Regions from separate parts of the Actinoplanes sichuanensis genome, predicted to be linked through region 2. Evidence: riboswitches for the same ligand, from Rfam matches in the RefSeq annotation. Region 2 holds a riboswitch; each other region holds the start of a gene.
What was found. A riboswitch is a leader RNA that binds a small molecule or an ion and turns the genes downstream of it on or off. The one in region 2 is predicted to bind glycine.
Positions count from the first base shown of each region.

Region 1 (3,265 bases), 970 kb from region 2:
CAGGTTGTGTTCCATGCCGATCTCGGCGGCGTTCTCCACCTGCTCCGGCGTCCCACCGAGCACCTCGGCGAGCCCGGCCGCGGCCATCGCGCACGCCGAACCGACCTCACCCTGACAACCCACCTCGGCCCCGGAGATCGACGCGTTCTCCTTGAACAGATGCCCGATCGCCCCGGCGGCCAGCAGAAAACGCACCACGCCCTCGTCGTCGGCGCCGGGCACGAAGGTCCGGTAGTAGCGCAGCACGGCCGGAATGATCCCGGCGGCACCATTGGTGGGCGCGGTCACCACCCGCCCGCCGGCCGCGTTCTGCTCGTTGACCGCCATGGCGAAAACGGTCAGCCATTCCATCGGATCACCGTCGGCGGTCAGCTTGCGGGCGGTCAGTGCGGCCCGGCGACGGACCTTCAAACCCCCGGGGAGTACGCCCTCCGCGCGCAGCCCGTCGTCGATGCAGTCGTTCATCACCCGCCAGATGCCGAGCAGCCCGGCCGACACCTCGGCCGTGTGCCGCCGTACCGACTCGTTGAGCAGCATCATCCGGGAGATCGACAGCCCCGTGGACCGGGCGAGTTCCAGTAGCTCGACGCCGGAGGAGAACGGGTGCGGGACGGCCACCTGCTCCGGGCGTACCCCCGATGCGCCGTCGGCCAGGACGAACCCGCCGCCGACCGAGAAGTAGGTCTTGGTCAGCAGTTCGGCGCCGTCGGCGGCGAGCGCGGTGAAGCGCATGCCGTTGGGATGGCCGGGCAGCGCCCGCCGCCGGTGCAGCACCACGTCGACCTCGAACGCGGTCGCGTCGGCGGACGGTTCGAGCGTGGTGTCGACCGTCTCCGGATCCTCGCCCTGCAGGCCGAGCAGCACCGCCCGCGGGGTGCCGTGGCCGTGCCCGGTCGCGCCGAGCGAACCGAACAGTTCGGCGCGTACGGTCGCCACCCCGTCGATTCCGGTCAGGTGGCCGGTGAAGAGCCGGGCCGCGCGCATCGGGCCGACGGTGTGCGAGCTGGACGGGCCGATGCCGATCGAGAACAGATCGAAGACGGACACGGTCACGGCTCAGCCCTGCCGGCGGTAGAACGGCAGCGCGACGACCTCGGCCTCTTCGCGGGCGCCGCGGATGTCGACGAGGACCCGGGTGCCGGGTTCGGTGCGGTCGGCCGGGAGGTAGGCCATCGCGATCGGGTGACCCAGCGTGGGGGAGGGCACGCCGCTGGTCACCTCACCGATGCGCTCGCCGGTGTCCGGGTCGAGGACCACGTGACCGGCCCGTGGCGAGCGGCGGCCCTTGGTGACCAGCCCGGCGAGCAGGCGCCGCGGGGTGGCGGCGCGGAGGGCGGCGGCGCCGACGAAGTCGGTCTTGTCGAGGGCGACGACACGACCCAGACCGGCGTCGAACGGGGTGGTGCGCAGGGTGAGCTCGTGGCCGTACAGCGGCATGCCGGCCTCCAGGCGCAGGGTGTCTCGGCAGGCCAGCCCACACGGGACGGCACCCCGGCCGGTCGCCCACGCCCAGATCGCCTCGGCGTCCTCATTCGCGCAGTAGATCTCGAAGCCGTCCTCGCCGGTGTATCCGGTGCGGGCCAGCAGCACGTCCCGCCCGGCGAGCCGCTCCGCCTTGATGCCGTAGTAACGCAGGTCCGGGTGCGCGCCGACCACGTCGACCGCCTGCGGGCCCTGCACCGCGATCAGTGACCGGTCCGCATCAGCGATCCCGACGGTGTAACCACCCGAGTGCTCACCGAGCATCGCCCGGACCACGGCGGCGTTGGCGGCGTTCGCGACCACCAGGAACCGGTCCTCGGCCAGTCGGTAGACGACCAGGTCGTCGAGGACCCCGCCGGTGGTGTGACACAGCATGGTGTATTTCGCCCGGCCCACCGCGACCTTCGACAGCCGGCCCACCAGCGCGTGGTCCAGGAACGCGGCGGCGTCTCGGCCGGTCACCTCGATCTGGCCCATGTGACCGAGGTCGAACAGTCCGGCGCCGGTCCGGACGGTGTGGTGCTCGCCCAGGTCACTGCCGTACCGCAGCGGCATGGACCAGCCGGCGAAACCGGTCATCGCGGCGCCGAGAGACTGATGGACGTGGTGCAGGGCGGTGTTTCGCAACGGAGGCTCCTTGTCGGGTCGGGCCTCCCTCGCTCTGTCATCTCTGCCTGAGAGGTTCACCGCCGGGAAGGGCGGCTTGCACCGTGGGCGCAGCTCCTCGTAAAGAGCTGACTTTCCAGAGTCGCCTGACCGTCGCGGTACTGGGGCCTGAGAGATTCTGAGGGAGAAGTTGCTCCTTCGGCGCCTCGCTGACCTGCGAGGACTCTCCCGCGGCGGGGTCGCGGCGAAGTATTCGGTTGTGCTGTCGTCACCTGTTCCAGGACCCTACCGCACGGCGGTCTGTGGGTCGGCTCTCAATTGTGCCCGCCTCGTGACGATGGGGCCTCCGATGAACACCATCGCGCCGGCCGACGCCGCCGACCCCGGCGGCCAGGTCACTCCCGGGAATCGATTCCTACCGGTGGTCGTCGTCTCGCTGACCGCGCTGCTCAGCGTCGCCTTCCTGGTGCCGTGGGGCGGTACGGCGATGCTCGCGGTCCTCTGCTGGCTCGCCGTGGCGGTGTTCGCCACGGCGATGACCTGGTACGCGTACCGCGCGGTCCGCCTGATGCCGGACCCCACCTCGGAACGTCGGTTCTGGCGCGCCTTCGTGGCCGCCGGTGCGATGTTCAGCGTGGCCGACTGGATCCAGGTGGCCACCACCCTGGCCGACCCGACGTCGTCGTCGGCGCTCACCGGCACCGGCATCCCGCGGACGGTGGCCCTGGCCGCGGGCGGCGCGGTGGTGATCGGGGTGATCGCCACCTATCCGCTGCCGCACCGCTCGGCCCGGGAGCGGCTCTGCTACCACCTCGATCTGGCCACCGTGGTGACCGCGGTCGGGGCGGCCGGCCTGTACTGGACGATGACCGGCTCGTTCGCCGCCGGGCAGGTCGTCGGGGTGGCCGCCCCGGTGGTCGCGATGCTGCTGGCGTTCGTGGTCGGCCGGCTCTACCTCAGCGGGGCGGCGCCGTTCCGCTGGCACATCGGCGTGATGGGGCCGGTCGCCGGAACCCTGGAGAGTCTGGCCCGCACGCTGGGTCCGGAACTGGCCCGGGCCGGGCGTCCCGGTCCGGTCTTCGCGCTCAGCCTGACCTGTCACGCGATGCTGCTGATCGCGGCGTGGCTGCAGTACCGCCGGTTCCGGTCCGGGCGGGTCGCGGCACCGGTCGCGCGG
Region 1 covers NZ_AP028461.1:1,352,552-1,355,816, forward strand. The annotation lists gene Q0Z83_RS05860 (L-serine ammonia-lyase) at 1-1,053, opposite strand, end outside; gene gcvT (glycine cleavage system aminomethyltransferase GcvT) at 1,057-2,109, opposite strand; glycine riboswitch at 2,142-2,230, opposite strand; glycine riboswitch at 2,235-2,329, opposite strand; gene Q0Z83_RS05870 (GGDEF domain-containing protein) at 2,438-3,265, shown strand, end outside.
Region 1: linked by a shared signal. The riboswitch ahead of gcvT (glycine cleavage system aminomethyltransferase GcvT) and the one ahead of gcvP (aminomethyl-transferring glycine dehydrogenase) in region 2 are both predicted to bind glycine.

Region 2 (3,265 bases):
GGCGACCAGGTGCTCGTAGCCCTCGACCTGGTTGCGCGGCGCGAACGGGTGGATGTTCGCGAACTCCGGCCAGGTGACCGCCTCCATCTCGGCGGTGGCGTTCAGCTTCATCGTGCACGAGCCCAGCGGGATCATGCCACGGTCCAGCGCGTAGTCACGGTCCGAGAGTCTGCGCAGGTAGCGCAGCATGCTGGTCTCGGAGTGGTGGGTGTTGAAGACCGGGTGCGTCAGGTACTCCGAGGTACGGGCCAGCGGGCGGGCGCCGCACTCGGCCGGCGTCGCCACCGGAACACCGAAGGCGGCCAGGACGGTCGCCACGTGCGCGTCGGTCGTGGTCTCGTCGGTGGAGATCGACACCCGATCGGCGTCCACCAGCAGCAGGTCGACACCGTCGGCGGCGGCCGCCTCGGCGATCCCGGCGGCACGGCCGGGAACGATCGCGGTGACGGTGTCGAAGAACGCGTCCGAACCGATCTCGATCCCGGCGGCGGTCAACGAACCGGCCAGGGTCAGCGCATGGCCGTGCACCCGCTTCGCGATGGCACGCAGACCGGCCGGGCCGTGGTAGACCGCGTACATACTCGCCATCACGGCCAGCAGCACCTGCGCGGTGCAGATGTTCGACGTCGCCTTCTCCCGGCGGATGTGCTGCTCACGGGTCTGCAGCGCCAGCCGGTAGGCCCGGTCGCCGTCGGCGTCCTTGGAGACGCCGACCAGACGGCCGGGCAGCGACCGCTCCAGGCCGGCGCGCACGGCCAGGTATCCGGCGTGCGGGCCGCCGAACCCCAGCGGCACACCGAACCGCTGCGTGGTGCCGGCGGCGATGTCCACACCGATCTCGCCCGGAGCCCGCAACAGCGTGAGGGCCAGCAGGTCGGCCGCGGCCGTGACCAGGGCACCCTTGGCGTGGGCGGCCTCGACCAGGGCGGCGTGGTCGCGCACCGCACCGGAGGCGCCCGGGTACTGCAGGTGCAGACCGAAGAAGTCCTCGGGCAGTTCGTCGCTCTCGACGTCGACCAGGACCACGTCGATGCCGAGCGGTTCGGCCCGGGTGCGCAGCACCGACAGGGTCTGCGGGAACGTGTCGGCGTCCACCGCGTACACGTTGCTCTTGCTCTTGGACGCGCGCCGGGCCAGCGTCATCGCCTCGGCGACCGCGGTCGCCTCGTCCAGCATCGACGCGTTCGCCGTGGTCAGCCCGGTCAGGTCGGTGACCACGGTCTGGAAGTTGAGCAGCGCCTCGAGGCGGCCCTGGCTGATCTCCGGCTGGTACGGCGTGTAGGCCGTGTACCACGCCGGGTTCTCCAACACGTTCCGCTTGATCACCGCGGGCGTGAAGGTGTTGTAGTAGCCCAGGCCGATCATCGGGGTGGCGAGCACGTTGCGGTCGGCGATCGACCGCAGCTCGGCGATCGTCTGCTCCTCGGAGATCCCGGCCGGGAGATCAAGCTCACCGTGGAAGCGGATCGACTCGGGGATCGCGGCGTCCATCAGCTGCTCGACCGAGCCGTAGCCGATCGCCTTCAGCATGGTGGTCTGCTCGTCGGTGTCCGGGCCGATGTGCCGGGAAACGAACGGGGACGTCATTGGCGACTCCTGGCGTGAGAAGGTCAAGAAGCAACCTCCCCCTCTGTCATACCCCGATCGCGGGCATTTCAGAGTTGCCAACCTGCGCGGTCCTTTTGCCTGAAAGTTTCCGGGGAGGATTTGCCTCTTCGGCGCCGCGTCAGCGGACTCTCCCGCGCTGGGAACCAACCTACCAGCGCCCATGGGGAAGATCGGGAGTCCTAGGGTGTGCGATGTGACGTACTTCCCTGCCGCCGACCGCTACGCCGACATGATCTACCGGCGTGCTGGTCGCAGCGGTCTCAAGCTTCCCGCCATCAGCCTGGGCCTCTGGCACAACTTCGGTGCCGGCCGGCCCGCCGACCGGCAGGCCGACATCGTCCGCCGGGCCTTCGACCTCGGCGTGACGCACTTCGACCTGGCCAACAACTACGGGCCGCCGCCGGGCAGTGCCGAGACCAACTTCGGACGCATCCTGGCCGCCGACTTCCGGGCGCACCGCGACGAGATGATCATCTCGACCAAGGCCGGTTACACCATGTGGGACGGCCCGTACGGCGACTGGGGCTCCCGCAAGTACCTGGTCTCGTCGCTGGACCAGTCCCTGCAGCGGATGGGCCTGGACTACGTCGACGTCTTCTACCACCACCGGCCCGACCCGGAGACCCCGCTCGAGGAGACGATGTCCGCGCTCGACGCGATCGTCCGCTCCGGCAAGGCCCTCTACGTCGGCATCAGCAACTACAAGAGCACCCAGGCCGCGCAGGCCGCCGGGATCCTGCGGGAGCTGGGCACGCCGCTGCTGATCCACCAGCCGTCCTACTCGATCCTCAACCGGTGGATCGAGCACGACCGGCTGCTGGACACCCTCGAGGACGCCGGGGCCGGGTGCATCGCGTTCAGTCCGCTGCAGCAGGGCCTGCTCACCGACCGCTACCTGACCGGCATTCCGGACGACTCGCGGATCCGGACCAGTGTGTTCCTCAACGAGAGCGCCCTCGACGGCAAGACCCTGGCCCGGCTGCACGCGCTCAACGACATCGCCAAGCGGCGCGGGCAGACGCTCGCCCAGTTGGCGCTGGCGTGGGCGCTGCGCGACCAGCGGATGACCAGCCTGATCATCGGCGCGTCGAGCGTGCCGCAGCTGGAGAACAACGTGGCCGCGCTGAACAACCTGTCACTCGACCAGAGCGAGCTGGACGAAATCGACGCGACGGTCCTTGATCTCTAGCCGTATCCTCCGGCCTCATGATCGAGCTCGTTGAACGGCACACGGCCCTGGCGGTCGTGGTCGGCTCCCGCGCCTATGGACTGGACGGGCCGGAGTCGGACCACGACCGTCGGGGTGTGTTCGTGGCGCCGACCCGCGACTTCTGGACCCTCGACAAGCCGCCCACCCACCTGGACGGGCCGGCCGAGGAGCAGTTCTCGTGGGAGATCGAGCGGTTCTGCACGCTCGCGCTGCAGGCCAACCCGACGGTTCTCGAGGTGCTGTGGTCGCCGCTGGTCACTTCTCGCAACTCCGACGGTGACGCGCTCGTCGGAGTCCGGAGCGCGTTCCTGTCCCGGCGGGTCGCCGAGACCTACGGCAGCTACGCGCGCGACCAGCTCACCAAGGTCGCCAACCGGCACGAGAAGACCGGGGAGATCAACTTCAAACAGGCCATGCACATGGTACGGCTACTGATGGCCGGCGTTC
Region 2 covers NZ_AP028461.1:2,319,487-2,322,751, reverse strand. The annotation lists gene gcvP (aminomethyl-transferring glycine dehydrogenase) at 1-1,587, opposite strand, end outside; glycine riboswitch at 1,665-1,752, opposite strand; gene mgrA (L-glyceraldehyde 3-phosphate reductase) at 1,802-2,797, shown strand; gene Q0Z83_RS10275 (nucleotidyltransferase domain-containing protein) at 2,815-3,265, shown strand, end outside.

Region 3 (3,265 bases), 1.4 Mb from region 2:
GGTGATCGACATGGGCGGTTCCGGAACCATCGACCCGGCGGGGCTCGGGCTGCTGGTCCGTGCGCACCGGTCGGCTCGGCAGAACGGGGCGACGTTGTGCCTGGTCGCGCCGTCGCGATTCGTGCTCACCGTGCTGCACACGATGCGGCTGGACGGGGTGTTCCCGATCTACCCGGACGAGGCGACGGCGGTGTCCGACCTGGCCCGGCCCGCCGTGGGGGTCTAGTGTCTGACCCGAGCGGCGGGATCTCCGGCGCGCCGCTTCGTGACCGGGTGCCTGATGACGACTTTGACCGCGCAGTTCGACGTACCCATCGGGGTGGACTCACCCCGTACCTCCCGCAAGGCTGTCCTCGCCGTGCTCGGCGTCTGGGGTTATGTCGACGAGGCCTGGACGGACGACCTGTCGGTGGTGGTCAGCGAGCTGGTGACCAACGCGGTACAGCACGGTGCGGGCTCGGTGGTGATCGGCGTCGAGGCGAATGGGCCGCAGGTGGTCCTCTCGGTCGCCGACGGTTCGGCGGTCGTGCCGCGCCGCCGCGAGCCGGACGGGCGCGGTGGCCGCGGACTGCTGCTCGTGGAGGCGCTGACCCGCCGGTGGCACGTCGAGGAACATGAGGGCGGCAAGCGGGTACGGGCGGAGTTGCGCCTCTACCCCGACGGCGACGGTCCGGGCCGGGAGGATCAATGAGGATCACCTCGCAGTACGCCGACGGTGTGGCCCGGCTGCGCCTCTGCGGTGAGCTCGACATGTCGACCACCCAGCATCTGCACGACCAGGTCAGCGCGGCGATGGCCGTCGCCCGGCTGAGTCGCCTGGTGATCGACGCCGTCGACCTGGACTTCTGCGACTCGTCCGGGATCCAGGCGCTGGTGCAGACCCGGTCGAAGGCCACCCAGCAGGGCGTCACGTTCCAGCTGACCAACACACACGGGGTGACCCGCCGGGCGCTGCAGATCACCGGGGTCCTCGACGTGCTCAGCGGTTAGATCACTCGATAGCGGCGATGTCGGCGGCCTCGTCCGGGTCCGGTTCGGACGTGTCGAGGAACGCCCGCAGCACCTCGACGGCGACGTCCGGCGCCAGCCGTTTCAGGCTCATGGCCAGTACGTTCGCGTCGTTCCAGAGGCGGGCGCCGCGGGCGATCCAGGGGTCCCAGGCCAGGGCGGCCCGAACCCCCGGGACCTTGTTGGCGGCGATCGCCGTGCCGGTGCCGGTCCAGCACATCACCACGCCGTAGTCGGCCCGCCCGTCGACCACCGACCGGCCGACGAACCGGCCCAGGTCGGGCCAGGACTCGGCGGCCTCCGGCCGGATCACCTCGTGGCCGTCCTCGGACAGGGCGGCCACCACGGCCCGGGTGGTCTCGTTCTCGTCGTCACTGGCGAACGCGATCCGCATCCGCCCCACCCTAGTGCGCCACCGCGGGCGGCCCGCCTCTCCGGCGACCCGCGGCTTGCCGTTGCGGCGACCCGCGGCTGGCCGTTGCGGCGACCCGCGGCTTGCCGTTGCGGCGGCCCGCGGCTTGCCTTTGCGGCGGCGCACCAGGCGAAGGTGGCCGACGTCAGCCCGCGGCGCTCACCAGCTCCTGGTAGGCGGCCTCGTCGAGGGTTTCCGGGACGCTGGTGACTCGGAGCCGGAACAGCCAGCCCGCGCCGTACGGATCGGTGTTGATCAGGCCGGGCTCGTCGCCGAGGGCGGTGTTCACCTCGACGATCTCGCCGTCGGCGGGAGCGTACACCTCACTCACCGACTTGGTGGATTCGAGTTCGCCGGCCGGATCGCCCGCGGTGACGGTCGTGCCGATCTCCGGGAGGTCGACGTAGATGACGTCGCCGAGCGCGTCGGCGGCGAACGCGGTGATACCGACGGTGGCGATCTCGCCGTCGGTCAGCCATTCGTGATCTTTGGTGAAACGCATTTCGGAGAGGCTCCTTCGGTACGGGTGAGGGCCTCCCTCGCTCTGTCACGGGTGCCTGAGAGGTTCACCGCCGGGGCGGCTTGCACCTTGGGCGCAGCCCTGGTCGGGGCTGACTTTCCAGAGTCGCCTGACCGTTGCGGTACGTGGGCCTGAGAGATTCTGAGGGAGAAGTTGCTCCTTCGGCGACCCGCCCGAGGGTGGGTGCTCTCCCGCAGCGGCACAGCGGCGAAGTATGGACTTGTGGCCCGGGAAAGCTATCCGGAACCGCCCGAACCGGTCAAGATCGACGGCATGGATGTCGCCCGCACCGCCCCCACCGCGGCGGATGTCGCCCGCAGCTTCCCCACCGCGTCGGATGTCGCCCACACCTTTCTCACCGAAGTGGACGCCCGGCGGCCGGCGGTCCTGACCGGGCTGTTCCTGCACGGTTCGCTGTGCTGGGGCGAGTTCTTCCCCGGTAGTGACGTCGATTTCGTCGGCGTGTGGGCCCAGCCACCGGACCACGCCGCCCTCGCCGAGGCGCACACCGCGACGAAGGCCCGCCACCCGGAGGTCGTCTTCGACGGTTTCCACTGCTCGGCCGACGATCTGGCCGGCTCGGCACTGCGGGTGGGCCGGCGGCCGGTGTTCTACCAGGGCGAGTTCGATCCGGGCGGGACGATCGACATCAATCCGGTGACCTGGCACGAACTCGCCGAACGGGCCGTCGTCATCCGCGGCGAACTGCCCCCGATCCACACCGACCACGCCGGACTGTGGGACTTCACCCGCGACAACCTCGACACGTACTGGCGGGGCCACATCCCGGCGATCGAGGACGCCGGTGTCGAGTTGCTCGGACAGCACGATCCGTCCATCGCGTGGGTCGTGCTCGGTGTCGCTCGCCTGCATCACCTCCTGGCCACCGGCGAACTGACCTCCAAGAGCGGAGCCGGCCGTTACATCACCGGCTCTCTGGACCCGCGCTGGAGCCGGCTGGCCGACGAGGCCCTGCGAATCCGCGAACGTCCCCGGGACCCGACCCGTTACGACGTGCCGACGCAACGTGGCGAGGAGACGCTCGCCTTTCTACGCTGGACGGTCGACGACGGCATGAGCCTCGATCGCGAAGGACAGATACGCCCCTGACCGCTCCCGGGCCTGGAACCCGAGCCGCGTGAGGATCCGCACCGACCGTTGATTGGTCGCGGCCGCGGCGGCCCGGATCTCACGCAGCCGCAGAACGGTGAAGCCGTAGTCGAGGCCGGCGGCGGCCGCGCCGAGGCCGAGCCCTCGCCCCCAGCGGTCGCGACCTCCGATGACGAAGCCGAGCTCCCGGTGGTCGACCTCCACACCGTGCAGGT
Region 3 covers NZ_AP028461.1:3,712,374-3,715,638, forward strand. The annotation lists gene Q0Z83_RS16905 (STAS domain-containing protein) at 1-226, shown strand, start outside; gene Q0Z83_RS16910 (ATP-binding protein) at 281-691, shown strand; gene Q0Z83_RS16915 (STAS domain-containing protein) at 688-990, shown strand; gene Q0Z83_RS16920 (RpiB/LacA/LacB family sugar-phosphate isomerase) at 992-1,402, opposite strand; gene gcvH (glycine cleavage system protein GcvH) at 1,566-1,922, opposite strand; glycine riboswitch at 1,963-2,045, opposite strand; glycine riboswitch at 2,050-2,144, opposite strand; gene Q0Z83_RS16930 (hypothetical protein) at 2,214-3,050, shown strand; gene Q0Z83_RS16935 (GNAT family N-acetyltransferase) at 2,991-3,265, opposite strand, start outside.
Region 3: linked by a shared signal. The riboswitch ahead of gcvH (glycine cleavage system protein GcvH) and the one ahead of gcvP (aminomethyl-transferring glycine dehydrogenase) in region 2 are both predicted to bind glycine.